Regions from separate parts of the Brevibacterium linens genome, predicted to be linked through region 3. Evidence: riboswitches for the same ligand, from Rfam matches in the RefSeq annotation. Region 3 holds a riboswitch; each other region holds the start of a gene.

Region 1 (3,205 bases), 1.1 Mb from region 3:
CACGTCATCGACCATCCAGCTCATCTCAGCCTCCCTGCACTGCGGTGACGATGTCGACGGTATGCCCGTCGGCCAGGGCGAACCCGGACCAGGCACCGCGACGGATGACCTCGCCGTCGACGGCCAGGGCCAGCCCTAAGCGTCCGCCGTCGGCCGGTGTCCCATCGGGGTTCAGCTCCCGTCCGGTGACCTCGGCGATGAGGTCGAGCGCCGAGGTGGCACCCGGCAGCTCATGATGGTCGCCGTTGAGGACGATGGTCGGTGAGTGTTCGCGATCGGTCATGAGTTGCTCCTCATCAGGTGGGCAGTGGTGTGGTCTGTGGCGAAGCGGTGCGGGGACACGGACTCGAGCGCTCCGTCAGGAGGCCAGTCGGAGGCGACACCCAGGGCGAGCTCGGCGCCGAGGCGGCCGCCGAACGGGGCCAAGAGGATGCCATGGCGGAAGTACCCCGTGCTCACAACGCAGCCGGGATCGATGCGCCCGATCATCGGCAGGTCGTCGGGAGAACCGGGGCGAGCGCGGGTGGTGATGTCGGTGATCTCCGCGTCGACGATGCCCGGGACCAATCGCTGCCCGTCAGAGAGCAGCCGGTGGATCGCCCCGGCAGGGGTGCCGGAGAGTCCGTCCTCGCGGGAACTGGCACCGAGCACGATCTCACCGTCGGGGCGGGGGACCAGGTAGACGGGGCGACCGTTGACCAGCCCGCGGATGGTCCGAGTCAGCAGGGGAGTCGCCTCGGCGGGGGCACGCAGGCGCAGCACATCACCCCAGACTTCCCGGATCGGCAGCGGCGGGACACCGGCGATCTCGGTGATGGCGCTGCCGGCGCAGACGACCACCTGATCGGCTTCCAACAGGCGGCCGTCTCCCAGCGTGACGCCGGTCGTCGCCGCACCATCGCCCAGCAGCTCGGCCACCCGCTGCCGAATAAGAAGCGACTCTGAGCCGGCCGTAAGAGCAGACAACAGTCCCGCCGATACACGACGGGGGTCGATCGAGTGATCACCGGGAATGTGCACGGCCCCGGCCACGGCAGGCGACAGCGACGGTTCGATACGGCGGGCGGCACTGCCGGTGATGAGCTCGGTGGCGAAACCCGATCGCGATTGTGCTTCGCGCAGCTCCCGCAGAGCCTGCAGATCAGCCCGGTCACCCGCACACACCACGGTCCCGGCATCTGTGAAACCGAGATCGGTGCCGGTGGCGCTCGCCACCTCTGCGGCGAATTCCGGGTACATCTGAGCCGAGGTCCGCATCAGCGGATACAGGGGAGTCTGCCCCCAGACCACCTCGGCGGCGGGAGCGATCATCCCCGCGGCGGCATGGCTCGCACCCTGGGCGGGGGCAGGATCGACGATGGTGACTTCGGCACCGAAACGGCGCAGATACCAGGCCGTGGACAGGCCGATGATCCCGGCGCCGACGACGATGACTCTCACAGCTTCTCCCTCCGGCGGCATGATCCGCATCAGGTCTGACGGTCGGCTCCTACGCCCTCTCAGCCTCGTTGGGAGGCTCCCGCGAACTTCTCTACTCTATGACCATGACCACACAGATGCCACCGCGCACCGCAGCGCGGCAGAAAAAGAGGACCTGGAGGCAGGCCCGATTGGCCGAAGCGTCGCTCTACCTGTGCACCGATGCCCGAACCGCTCAAGGCGACCTCGCCGAGTTCCTCGACGCCGCCTACCGTGGGGGAGTCGACATCATCCAGCTGAGGGACAAGAGCCTCGAGGCCCGCGCCGAGATCGCCGCATTGGAAGTCCTCAGGGATGCCGCCGCACGCCACGGCAAGCTCTTCTCCGTCAACGACCGCGCCGATGTCGCGCTGCTGACCGACGCCGACGTCTTCCACGTCGGTCAGGGAGATCTCACCAGTGCTCAGGCCAGAGCCGTGCTCGGCCCCGACGTCATCCTCGGCCGCTCCACCCATTCCCTCGAGCAGGCGCTCGCCGCCGAGGCGGACCCGGAGACCGACTATTTCTGTGTCGGGCCGGTCTGGGAGACCCCGACGAAACCCGGCCGTGCCGCTGTGGGGACGGCACTGCTGACCGCTGCCGCCGCCGAGGCGAGCAAACCGTGGTTCGCGATCGGCGGCATCGCGGCAGGGGAGAGACTGGACGCGATCCGGCAGGCGGGCGCGAACCGTGCCGTCGTCGTCCGTGCGATAACCTCGGCAGACGACCCCGCTGCGGCCGCACGGGTGCTCAAGGAGGAGTTGGAATGACCCCAGCAGCTGACAGCGCATCCGACGGAATCGATGCAGGTGCCGGCCTGTCGATTCTCATCGCCGGGCAGGCGCCACCGGCGGAGCGTTCGGCACCTATCTGCAGGAGGCCGGACGCGATGTCACGTTCCTGCTCCGGCAGGCTCGGGCGGCGACGGTCCGCGCGAACGGACTGCGCTTCACCGCTCCCGGTGCCGATCGGACGAACCAGGTCGATGTCATCACCGCCGAGGAGCTCAGCGCCTCACCGAGGATCTTCGACATCGTCATCGTCGCGATCAAAGCGGGTGGACTCGACTCGGTCATCGACGATATCGGACCGGCTGTGGGGGAGCAGACGACGATCATCCCGTTCCTCAACGGCATGGCTCAGATCGAGAAGCTGCAGCACAGGTACCCCGGTCAGGTGCTCGGTGGGTTCGTCAAGATCGTCGGCACGATCAGAGACGGAGCCGTCGTCCAGCTCACCGACCTTGCGGTGATGACCATCGGCGACCTTCACGCCGCGGCCGTACCCACGCGAATCTCCGCGGCTCTCGACGTCCCCGGATTCAAGCTCCAGATCGTCGACGGAATCATCGACGGGCTGTGGGAGAAGTGGACCTTCATCGCCGCGGCGGGAGTCGTCACATGCCTGTTCCGCGCTCCCGTCGGGGCGATCATGGCGGCCGGCGGCAGATCGCACGTGCATGCCATCATCGACGAACTCGAAGCCGTGGCGACCGCGGCCGGACACCCGGTGTCGGAGGCCTCCCACGACATGACGCTGCAGATGCTCACCGCGGACGGTTCGGCCTTCACCTCATCCCTCTACCGGGATGTGACGGCAGGGCTGCCGAGCGAAACGGAGCACATCCTCGGCGATCTGTCGGCCAAGGCAGAGGAGTTAGGAGTCGCGACTCCGCTGCTCGACCTCACGCTTGTGCAGCTGCGGGCCGGGGAAGCCCAGAAGCGGCTCTGACCTCGGCCGTGCCCGT
Region 2 (3,205 bases), 620 kb from region 3:
CAGGCACCTCATAGGTCGTCGCCCGCAGCGCTTCGTCGCTGACGCGGACCCGGGTGAAGGCGGGCATGTCGTTGTGGACGCTCTTGCCTTCCCAGTCGAGGCCGGGAACGTAGTCGTAGAACTTCGACCCCGATGACGAGGTCAGCGTGAGGTAGAGCGTCTGCCCGTCTTCCTTCGCCTCATCGGCTCCCGCTTCGGAGCCCTCGACGGGCTTGCCCTCCCCGTCCATGAGGAAGGTGCGGTTAAAGATGTGGTCGTGGCCGGAGACGACGAGGTCGATGTCATTGCGGGCCGCGACCGGTGGGATCGCCTTCCGCAGCCGCTTCACATCGAGATCGTTCCAATGTGTTGCCGTCGAATAGATCGAATGGTGGAATCCCAGCACAGTCCATCGTGCCTGGCCACCGTGTTCGGCGACGACCTCGTCGATGAACTCGGCGTGGGCGTCCATGTCCGAACTGTTCGAGTTGATGTTGAGGAACAGGACTCCGTCTTCGATGAACCAATAGTCGCCGCCGGAGGTGATGATGCCTCCGCCGCCGTGGTCCTGGCTGACATTGGGTCGGTTGAAGTGCTGTTCGTAGGCCTTCGACGACACATCGTGGTTGCCGATCGTCGTCGCCTGCGGGATCGTCCGGGTCGCTTCCGGCGCCAGGTACTGCGCGTACTGCTCTTGGTTGCCGGCGGCGTTGACCTGGTCTCCCAGGGAGTAGAGAAAACTCGGGTCGTCGGCAGTGGCCACGGCCGTCGACAGGGTCCGTTCCCAGCCGGTGGCGTCGTCGGGGTCTCCGCCTCCGGCGCCGACCTGGGGGTCGCCGAAGACGAGGAATTCGTCATCTCCTCCGGACGATCCTGTGGTGAACTGCTGCACCTCGGTGAACCCGTCCTCGTCGCTGCCGACCTGGTAGGCGTAGTCGGTGTCGGGTTCCAGGTCGGTCATGCTCGCATGGTTGAAGTGACGTTTGAGGTCGGTGGCGAGACCGGAGTCCGTGGTCTCAGCCGCTGCCGCGTCGGCGGGAAGTTCGCCTCCCTCGAGTTCATTGACCGGCGCCCACCGGACCTCTCCCCCGCCGGAGTTCTCACTCATCCACGAGAGGTTGCGCGTCGTCGAGTCGGCTCCGACCTGCAGTACGGGATCGGTGATCGCCTCATTCCCTGCATCCGCCTCGGCGGGCGTGTCCGTCGGGTCCTGGCTCACGGTCGAACTCGGGCCGCCCGAGCCGAGATTCGGTTCGGCGCGCACGGGCACCGGGGCCGCCACCAGAGCGGCGAGCAGGGTGGCGGCGGACAGGGCACTGAGTGGTCGCTTGAGTCGATGCGTATTCACCCACCCATTCCTACCGATCAGTAGTGTCCGGTCGTTCGAGGCCCGTCGACGAGACAGGGAACGAGAGGTGAATCGTCGATGACGGATCCCGGCCTCCGCGTCGCCTCCGCTCCCGGTCGCTGCTTCTCTCACCTGTTGTACAGTGGTGGCTACGACAGGGGAGCGCCGTCAGGGGCGCTGAGAGTGCAGAAGAAGCTGCAGACCCTCGAACCTGATGCGGTCAGTACCGCCGAAGGAAGTCGAGACTCTTCACCCCTCCTTGATATGAGGAGGCACAATGCCGAATACCACCGCGCCGACCACCACCCCCGCCCGCGCGCAGGCCTTCACCGCGGCGCCGAAGACGAAGCAGTGGCGGGTCGTCGACTATGTCACCACCGCCGTGCTCGGCATCGCCGTGGGACTCGTCTTCTGGGTGCTCGCGCTGAGCTGGAAGGTCCTCGAACTCGCCTTCCAGGCATTCCCGCCGTCGATCGGCCTCATCGCCGGACTCTGGGTGCTGGCCGGTCCGCTGGCCGGTGCCATCATCCGCAAACCCGGTGCCGCACTCCTGTGCGAACTCATCGCCGCGATCGTCGAAGCCGTGCTCGGCTCCCACTTCGGGGCGACCGTTCTGCTCTCGGGTCTGCTGCAGGGTCTCGGTGCCGAACTCGTCTTCGCCGCCTTCGGCTACAAACGCTTCACCCTGTGGGTCACCGCCGCTTCGGGTGTGCTGGCCGCGGCGTTCATGGCCGTGAGCGAGAACATCATGTACAACGCCGAATGGCAGTTCGGGTTCCAGGCGATCTATGCGGTCTGCGCGATCATCTCCGGCCTCGTCATTTCCGGCATCGGCGCGTGGTACGCCTACCGGGCGATCGCGGCCACCGGAGCTCTGAGCTCCTTCGCCTCCGGCCGTCGCTGATGGCGCTGCCGATCACGGCCGCCGGCTTCTCATGGACGCACACCGACCGTGATCAGCCGGCGGTCGGTCCGCTCGACCTGCAGATCGTGGCCGGAGAGAAGGTGCTGCTGCTCGGCGCCTCCGGAGCCGGGAAATCGACGTTCCTCCACGCCGTCGCCGGTGTCCTGCCCGAGGAATCGGGTGAGGCCACCGGTGAACTCCTCGTCGGCGGAGAGAAACCGGATCCTCGCCGAGGCAGCACCGGGCTGGTCCTCCAAGATCCCGATTCGCAGGTGATCTTCTCCCGCGTCGGTGATGATGTGGCATTCGGGATGGAGAACCTCGGACTCCCGGCCGAGGTCATCGAGGCTCAGGTCCCCGAGTCCCTGCATGCGTTGGGACTCGATCTGGCCCCGGAGCATCCGAGTGCGGCCCTGTCCGGTGGGCAGAAGCAGCGGCTGGCCCTGGCCGGGATCCATGCGATGGCCCCGGAGGTCATCGTCCTCGACGAACCGACGGCCAATATCGATCCCGCCTCGGCGACCGAGGTCCGCGATGCCGTGCTCACCGTGCAGGCCGAGACACAGGCGACCATGCTCGTCGTCGAACACCGGGTGGAGCTGTGGACCGAGCACGTCGACCGTGTCATCGTGCTGGGCGGTGACGGGATCGTCGCCCAAGGTCCGCCCGAGCAGATCTTCACCGATCCGGACCTGACCGAAACGCTCATCGGCTGCGGCATCTGGATTCCGCAGGACTCCCCCACCCCGCGCCGAGGCGGGGCCGCAGGAATCGGTGGGACGTCGGGCCGCCTCGGCGAGGTTCTGCTGCGCACAGATCGGCTCAGCGTTGCTCGACCGCGCATGGCCACCCCCGCCGCGACCGGACTGGACCTGAGCCTGAGCGCCGGTCAGGCCCTCGGAATCATCGGTGCGAATGGGGCAGGCAAATCGACCACGGCCCTGACCTTGGCGGGCCTGCTGCCCGAATTCTCC
Region 3 (3,205 bases):
GACCGGACCGGGCCGCGACGACAGCGGCCGACCTCGGCGACTTCGTCAGCGCCTCCCCCAGCTCCTATCACGCGGTGGCCACCGCCGCGAAACAACTGGAAGAGGCCGGATTCTCCCGCCTCGACGAGTCCGCCCCCTGGGCGCTGACGCCCGGGACCGGGCACTACGTCATCCGCGACGGCGCGCTCATCGCGTGGATGAATCCCACCGTCACCGAGGCGGCTGACCGGTTCCGTGTGTTCGGTTCCCACACCGACTCCCCGGCGTTCAAACTCAAACCCGGCGGCGAGTACACCGCTGAGGGCACCCGCCAGGTCGGGGTGGAGGTCTACGGTGGGCCGCTGCTGAATTCGTGGCTCGATCGTGAGCTCGCCTTCGCCGGTCGTCTCGGCCTCGCCGACGGCCGCATCGTGCTCGCCCGCACCGGACCGATCGCCCGCATCCCGCAGCTGGCGATCCACCTGGACCGGCAGGTCAATGAAGGTCTGGCCTTGGACAAGCAGCGTCATACCGCTCCTGTCATCGGTCTGGCCGATCTCGCTGAGGCCGACATCATCGAACTGCTCGCCGCCTCCGCCGGCGTCGATGCCGAAACTGTCGTCGGTCACGACGTCTACACCATTCCCACTCAGGAGCCGGCCCTCTTCGGTGCCGCCGAGGAATTCTTCGCCTCGCCGAGGCTGGACAACCTGCTGTCCGTCCACGCCGGTGTCACCGCGCTCACCCAGCTCGATGCCGATAGGCTCGACGGCATCCCCCTGTTGGCGGCCTTCGATCATGAGGAGATCGGGTCGAATTCGCGTTCGGGTGCGTGTGGTCCGTTCCTCGCCGATGTCACCGAGCGCATCGTCGCCTCATTGCTGCCGCAGTCGACGCGCAGCGATTATCTCGCATCGATGGCCTCCTCGGTGTGTGTCTCCTCCGATGCCGGGCATGCTGCCCATCCGAACTATCCGGAACGTCATGATCCGCATGTGCGCCCCCGCCTCGGCGGCGGTCCCCTGCTCAAGCTCAATGCTCAGCAGCGCTACGCCACGGATGCGGTCGGCACCGCGGTGTGGTCGCAGGCGTGCGCGGCCGCCGGAGTCGAATACCAGGATTTCGTGTCGAACAATGCGATGCCCTGCGGTTCGACGATCGGACCGCTGACCGCGACCCGTCTGGGAATGACCACCGTCGACGTCGGTCCTGCCCTGTACTCGATGCACTCGGCACGCGAAATGGTCGCGGTCTCCGATGTGCTCGCCCTCGGTGCCGTGGCGAAGGCATTCCTCCAGGGCAGCTGACCTCGCACCCCCGGCGGGACTCGATTCCGCCGACACCGCGGTTGTCCTCACCACGACAATCGTGATACGAATTACACGACCCCACGGGAGCCCTCTGCACGGGCTGAGATCGGACTGCATCGTCCGAGACCGTAGAACCTGATCCGGTTGATACCGGCGTAGGAAGTGAGGACTGCAGATGACTGCATTCACCCCGGAAACACCTACCCCTGCCACAGCTTCGCCTGACGCGGTTTCGTCTGCCGCAGCGGCGGACGACCAGTTCACCCTCGAGCAGTATCCGACGCATTCGCCGGCATGGGTCGACGACACGGACCACGGCATCCGCGTTCCCGTGACCCGCATCGAACTCGAGGACTCGAACGGCCGGGCCAACGATCCCGTCGACGTCTACCGCACCGTCGGACCGGGCAGCATTCCGGAAGAGGGACTGCCCGCTCTGCGATTTCCGTGGATCGAGAACCGTCTCGACACCGAAACGTATGACGCCCGCGGCCACCGCATCGCCGATGACGGTCGTGCCGCCGTCCGCCGAGGGGCCCCGTCACAGCAGTGGAAGGGACGCAAACCGGTTCCGCGTCGGGCCAAGACCGGCCGCACGGTCACCCAGATGCACTACGCAAGGCAGGGCATCATCACCCCGGAGATGCGGTTCGTCGCACTCCGCGAGCAGTGCGATGTCGAGCTCGTGCGTGCCGAGCTCGCCGCCGGTCGGGCGATCATCCCGAACAACATCAACCACCCCGAATCCGAGCCGATGATCATCGGCAAGGCGTTCCTCGTCAAGATCAACGCGAACATCGGCAATTCCGCGGTCACCAGCTCCATCGCCGAGGAGGTGCAGAAGCTGCGGTGGGCCGCGAAGTGGGGTGCCGACACCCTCATGGACCTGTCGACCGGCAATGACATCCACACCACCCGAGAATGGATCATCCGCAACTCCCCCATCCCCATCGGCACCGTCCCGATCTATCAGGCGCTGGAGAAGGTCGACGGTGATGCGAACGCGCTGACCTGGGAGATCTATCGCGACACGGTCATCGAACAGTGCGAGCAGGGTGTCGACTACATGACCGTCCACGCCGGTGTGCTGCTGCGCTACGTTCCCCTCACGGCCGACCGGGTCACCGGGATGGTCTCCCGCGGCGGGTCCATCATGGCCGGCTGGTGCCTTGCCCACCACGAGGAGAACTTCCTCTACACCCACTTCGACGAACTCTGTGAGATCTTCGCCCAATACGATGTCGCGTTCTCACTCGGCGACGGACTGCGACCAGGGTCCATCGCTGATGCCAACGATGCCGCCCAGTTCGCCGAACTCGACACACTGGCCGAACTCACCGAACGCGCGTGGGCCCACGACGTCCAGGTGATGGTCGAAGGCCCCGGGCATATTCCCCTCCACCTCGTGCGGGAGAACGTCGAACGCCAGCAGGAGCTCTGCCACGGCGCACCGTTCTACACCTTGGGTCCGCTGGTCACGGACATCGCACCCGGATACGACCACATCACCTCGGCGATCGGGGCGACCGAGATCGCCCGCTACGGCACGGCGATGCTCTGCTACGTCACTCCGAAGGAGCATCTGGGCCTGCCCGACCGCGACGACGTCAAGACCGGAGTGATCACGTACAAGATCGCCGCGCATGCCGCCGATGTCGCGAAGGGCCACCCCGGTGCGACGGCCCGCGACGATGCGCTGTCGAAGGCTCGGTTCGAGTTCCGGTGGCGAGACCAGTTCGCCCTCGGCCTCGATCCGGAGACTGCTGAGGCGTTCCACGACGAGACCCTGCCGGCCGAACCGGCGAAGACCGCGCACTTCTGTTCCATGTGCGGGCCGAAGTTCTGCTCGATGCGCATCTCCCAGGACATCCGCGACACCTACGGCAGCGCCGAAGCTCAGGAGGCCCTGGCGGGAA
Region 4 (3,205 bases), 290 kb from region 3:
TCCGCAAGTGATCGTCCTCGTCGCCGGCGGCGCCGTCATCTCGATCCTCGTCGACAAGCTCGGACTCGATCGAGCGGCCTGGCTCAGCGCCTCTGCCGTCGTCGTGGGCCTGGCCGTCTACGCGCTTCTGGGACGCGTCGGATACGTCTGGATCGCTGTGGCCCTCGTGCTCGTCGCGGCGGGAATGCGGGTCGTCGGCGTCGTCGCGGGAACCAACGTCATGAAAGGAGTTCCAGAAGACCGGACCACCGTCGGCGCGGCCCTGGCCGATACAGCCGGCGAGTTCGCAACCGCCGTGGGCATCGCCCTGAGCGGAACCTTCCTCGCCGCCATCTTCACCGGGCACCTCACCGCATCGGCCTGGCCGACCGAGCAGACCGCGGAGTTCCGACTCGCGGTCACCTGGGGCGGAATCGCTCTGACCGTGCTCGCGGCGGGCCTCGTCGCCTTCGGCATGCTCCGAGCCCACGGAGAGAAGAGCGCCCCAGAAATCTAGACCGAAGGGTGTTGACGGCGTGTCCGTCAAGGGAATGAACGGGGCTTCTGCAGGGGCTCTGCTTAAACGAAGAGTGAGATGAGAGAGGCGTGGTCACGGTGTTCAGGGACGAGGCGCAGTCGGTCGTTGCGCTGCACGACGTGGCGGTGACCACCAGGCCGCGCTGCGATGACCGACACCGTGGATGAAGAGGTTGAAGTGGGCCTGCTTGCCTTCCACGCCGCTCACCCCTTGACGAGTCCGCCGTCGACGATGAGGTTCTGACCCGTCACACCCCTGGCCCACGGGGAAGCGAAGAATACGACTGGGTCGGCGAGCTGATCCGGCGTCGTCACCGCCCGCAGCGGGGTGCCCGCGGCGATGCCCTCGAAGACCGCCTCAGGGGTCGCCGCCGAGGCGTCGGTGGTCAGCAGCAGCCCCCGGAGACCATGTTCACCGTGATGGCCTGCGGGCCGAGATCGTCGGCGAAGGTGCGTGTCAGGGACAGCAGCGCTGCTTTCGCCGCGGTGTAGTCGTGGTAGGGCACGACGGGGTGCTGGAAGAGGTTCGTACCGATGTTGACGATCCGGCCGAAGCCCGCCTCGACCATGCCGGGAAGGGTGGCCTGGATGACGTTGAGAGGCCCATGCACGGAGCCGGTGAACTGTGCGGTGATCTCCTCGTAGGAGATCTGGTCCGCGTGGGAGCGGGCGTCGCCGTTGAAGGAGAAGTCAGCCAGCGCGTTGTTCACGACCGTGGTGATCGGACCGCCAAAGCGATCGGCGGCCTCAGCGACGAGGGCATCGACCTGGGCGCGGTCGCGGACATCAGCCCGGATTGCGATCGCCTTTCCGGGGTGGGCGGCGGCGAGGTCCTCCGCGGCGTCCTGGGAGGTGTGGTAGTCGATGACCACTCGCGCACCCTGGGCCAGGAACGCGCGAGTGATCGCAGCTCGGAGTCCGCGGGCGCCGCCGGTGACGAGGACGATCTGCTCGGTGAGGGGGAGAATAGTGTGTGCCATGTGTATGCCTCTCGATATCGAGGCGAAGGCAACCCGTGCGCACCGAAGAGCGAAAGTTGCTCTTCGGTGCGCTGACACCGCCAACATTGTCGGCGGGTGAAAGTCCGGACATTCCCTTCGCCAGTGCTAACTGGATCAGGTTCAACGGGTGTCATCTCAGCCGACCACGTCCCGTGCTCGAAAGCTGGAACGGGCGGCGCCCCGTGTCACGCCACCATCACATCACGGAAACCACACTCTCCACAAGCTTCGGACGGCCTGATTCTTCGTTACTGGAATCGCTGTCACAGAACACCTGATATCACTACGTGCTATCCGGCAAATGGGCATTCTGGCTTCTTGAGTGTTCCTATTGCTTGCGTTCCAGCTCGAGCGCGGTTTGGGCGATAGCGCGGACGTTGAATGTTTCCGCGACCGGTATCGCAACCATTTCCTCGAGGGTGAACCATGCCGCTTCGAGTGCGTCATCGTCCGGGACCGGTTCCCCTCGTTCCCATCGGCAGAGCACTGCGATCAGGACGTAATGCAGATTGTGGTCGGCATCGATGACGTCGACAGCATCGAAGACATCACCGGGTGTGGCGAGGACTCCTGTTTCCTCGGCGAGTTCGCGCGCGGTCGCGGCGGTCAGGGTCTCGCCGGGTTCGATCTTGCCCCCGGGGAATGCCCAGCGCTCGGCGTCGGGCATGTGGGCACGCCGGATAAGGAGTACACGTCCTTTTCGGACCACTGCCGCCAGCGTCGCCGGCTTCGGGTAGGAAGCGTCGCGCGTCATCTACCCCGCCCCGATCGTCGACTCGGAGTGGTCTTGGAGGTGGGCTGTGATCTGCATGAACGGTGGATGGTCGATAGGTGCCTGGGAGCCGACGTCCTCTACGGTTTGTGCTCCGCGGTCGGTGACCTTGTCGACTGTGAAGCCGGCCTCGGTCAGCACCGCCTCGTAGGTGCTGATGAACCAGTGCCGGTCGACAAGCTCGAGGATCCCGGTGCCGGGGATCTGCAAGCTGACCTTGCGTTCGTCTCCGTCACGGTAGCCTCTGCCGGGCTCGCCGCTGCGGAAGGTCGGGAACGGTACTCCTGTGGCCGCCGGGTTGCTATCGACGATGAAGAGTCTGCCGGTCGGTGTAAGCACTCGGGCGAGCTCGCGGGCGATCGCTCTCAGTTCCTCGCGTGTGGGCACGTTGATGAATACGAAGCAGCACACGATCGCATCGAATGTGTCATCCGGGTAGGGAACGTGGCCGCTGTCGATGGTGTGGAATCGCGCGGCCGGTTGCGGGGTCTGCGCCCGGGCGAGGGTGATCATGTCGGTGCTGATGTCGACTCCGACGACCTGTGCTGCGGCTCCGGCGTCGAGGAGGCGTCGTGAGACTTTTCCGCTGCCGCACCCATAATCGAGCACGATCCCCCCTCGGCCGCAAGCAGTTTGGAGGTCATTGACGAGCGGGGTATAAGCCAGTCGGTTTTCGACATAGTCGTCATAGGCATCGAACCCTGCTGAGACTGCCGGAGTCGTCCATGATGTCGTCACTGCTGCACCGCCCTCACACGCGCGTTTTCGATGCTGGGCCATCGGCTCACGACCAGCTCCCGGTGGAGGGGATGGAGGTCGCCGATAATCGATGGGTCGACTGGTCGTTGGTATTGGAGTTGCCGGTGGATCCAGAACAGGCGGACAATGTCGACCCACGCTTCCGGAAGATCAAGGG

Evidence for each region. A riboswitch is a leader RNA that binds a small molecule or an ion and turns the genes downstream of it on or off. The one in region 3 is predicted to bind thiamine pyrophosphate.
Region 1: linked by a shared signal. The riboswitch ahead of thiO (glycine oxidase ThiO) and the one ahead of thiC (phosphomethylpyrimidine synthase ThiC) in region 3 are both predicted to bind thiamine pyrophosphate.
Region 2: linked by a shared signal. The riboswitch ahead of CXR29_RS04510 (ECF transporter S component) and the one ahead of thiC (phosphomethylpyrimidine synthase ThiC) in region 3 are both predicted to bind thiamine pyrophosphate.
Region 4: linked by a shared signal. The riboswitch ahead of CXR29_RS00625 (3-oxoacyl-ACP reductase) and the one ahead of thiC (phosphomethylpyrimidine synthase ThiC) in region 3 are both predicted to bind thiamine pyrophosphate.

What each region holds. Positions count from the first base shown of each region.
Region 1 is NZ_CP026734.1:1,552,853-1,556,057, forward strand. It holds gene CXR29_RS06935 (thiazole synthase) at 1-24, opposite strand, end outside; gene thiS (sulfur carrier protein ThiS) at 26-283, opposite strand; gene thiO (glycine oxidase ThiO) at 280-1,440, opposite strand; TPP riboswitch at 1,430-1,533, opposite strand; gene thiE (thiamine phosphate synthase) at 1,545-2,228, shown strand; gene CXR29_RS06955 (ketopantoate reductase family protein) at 2,329-3,189, shown strand; gene CXR29_RS06960 (histone deacetylase) at 3,143-3,205, opposite strand, start outside.
Region 2 is NZ_CP026734.1:1,050,991-1,054,195, reverse strand. It holds gene CXR29_RS04515 (FN3 domain-containing metallophosphoesterase family protein) at 1-1,327, opposite strand, end outside; TPP riboswitch at 1,474-1,582, shown strand; gene CXR29_RS04510 (ECF transporter S component) at 1,605-2,231, shown strand; gene CXR29_RS04505 (ABC transporter ATP-binding protein) at 2,231-3,205, shown strand, end outside.
Region 3 is NZ_CP026734.1:428,195-431,399, reverse strand. It holds gene CXR29_RS01820 (M18 family aminopeptidase) at 1-1,286, shown strand, start outside; TPP riboswitch at 1,361-1,469, shown strand; gene thiC (phosphomethylpyrimidine synthase ThiC) at 1,465-3,205, shown strand, end outside.
Region 4 is NZ_CP026734.1:141,962-145,166, forward strand. It holds gene CXR29_RS00620 (MFS transporter) at 1-496, shown strand, start outside; partial or broken gene CXR29_RS00625 (3-oxoacyl-ACP reductase) at 721-1,496, opposite strand; TPP riboswitch at 1,591-1,710, opposite strand; gene CXR29_RS00630 (NUDIX hydrolase) at 1,846-2,271, opposite strand; gene CXR29_RS00635 (class I SAM-dependent methyltransferase) at 2,272-3,069, opposite strand; gene CXR29_RS00640 (thymidylate synthase) at 3,024-3,205, opposite strand, start outside.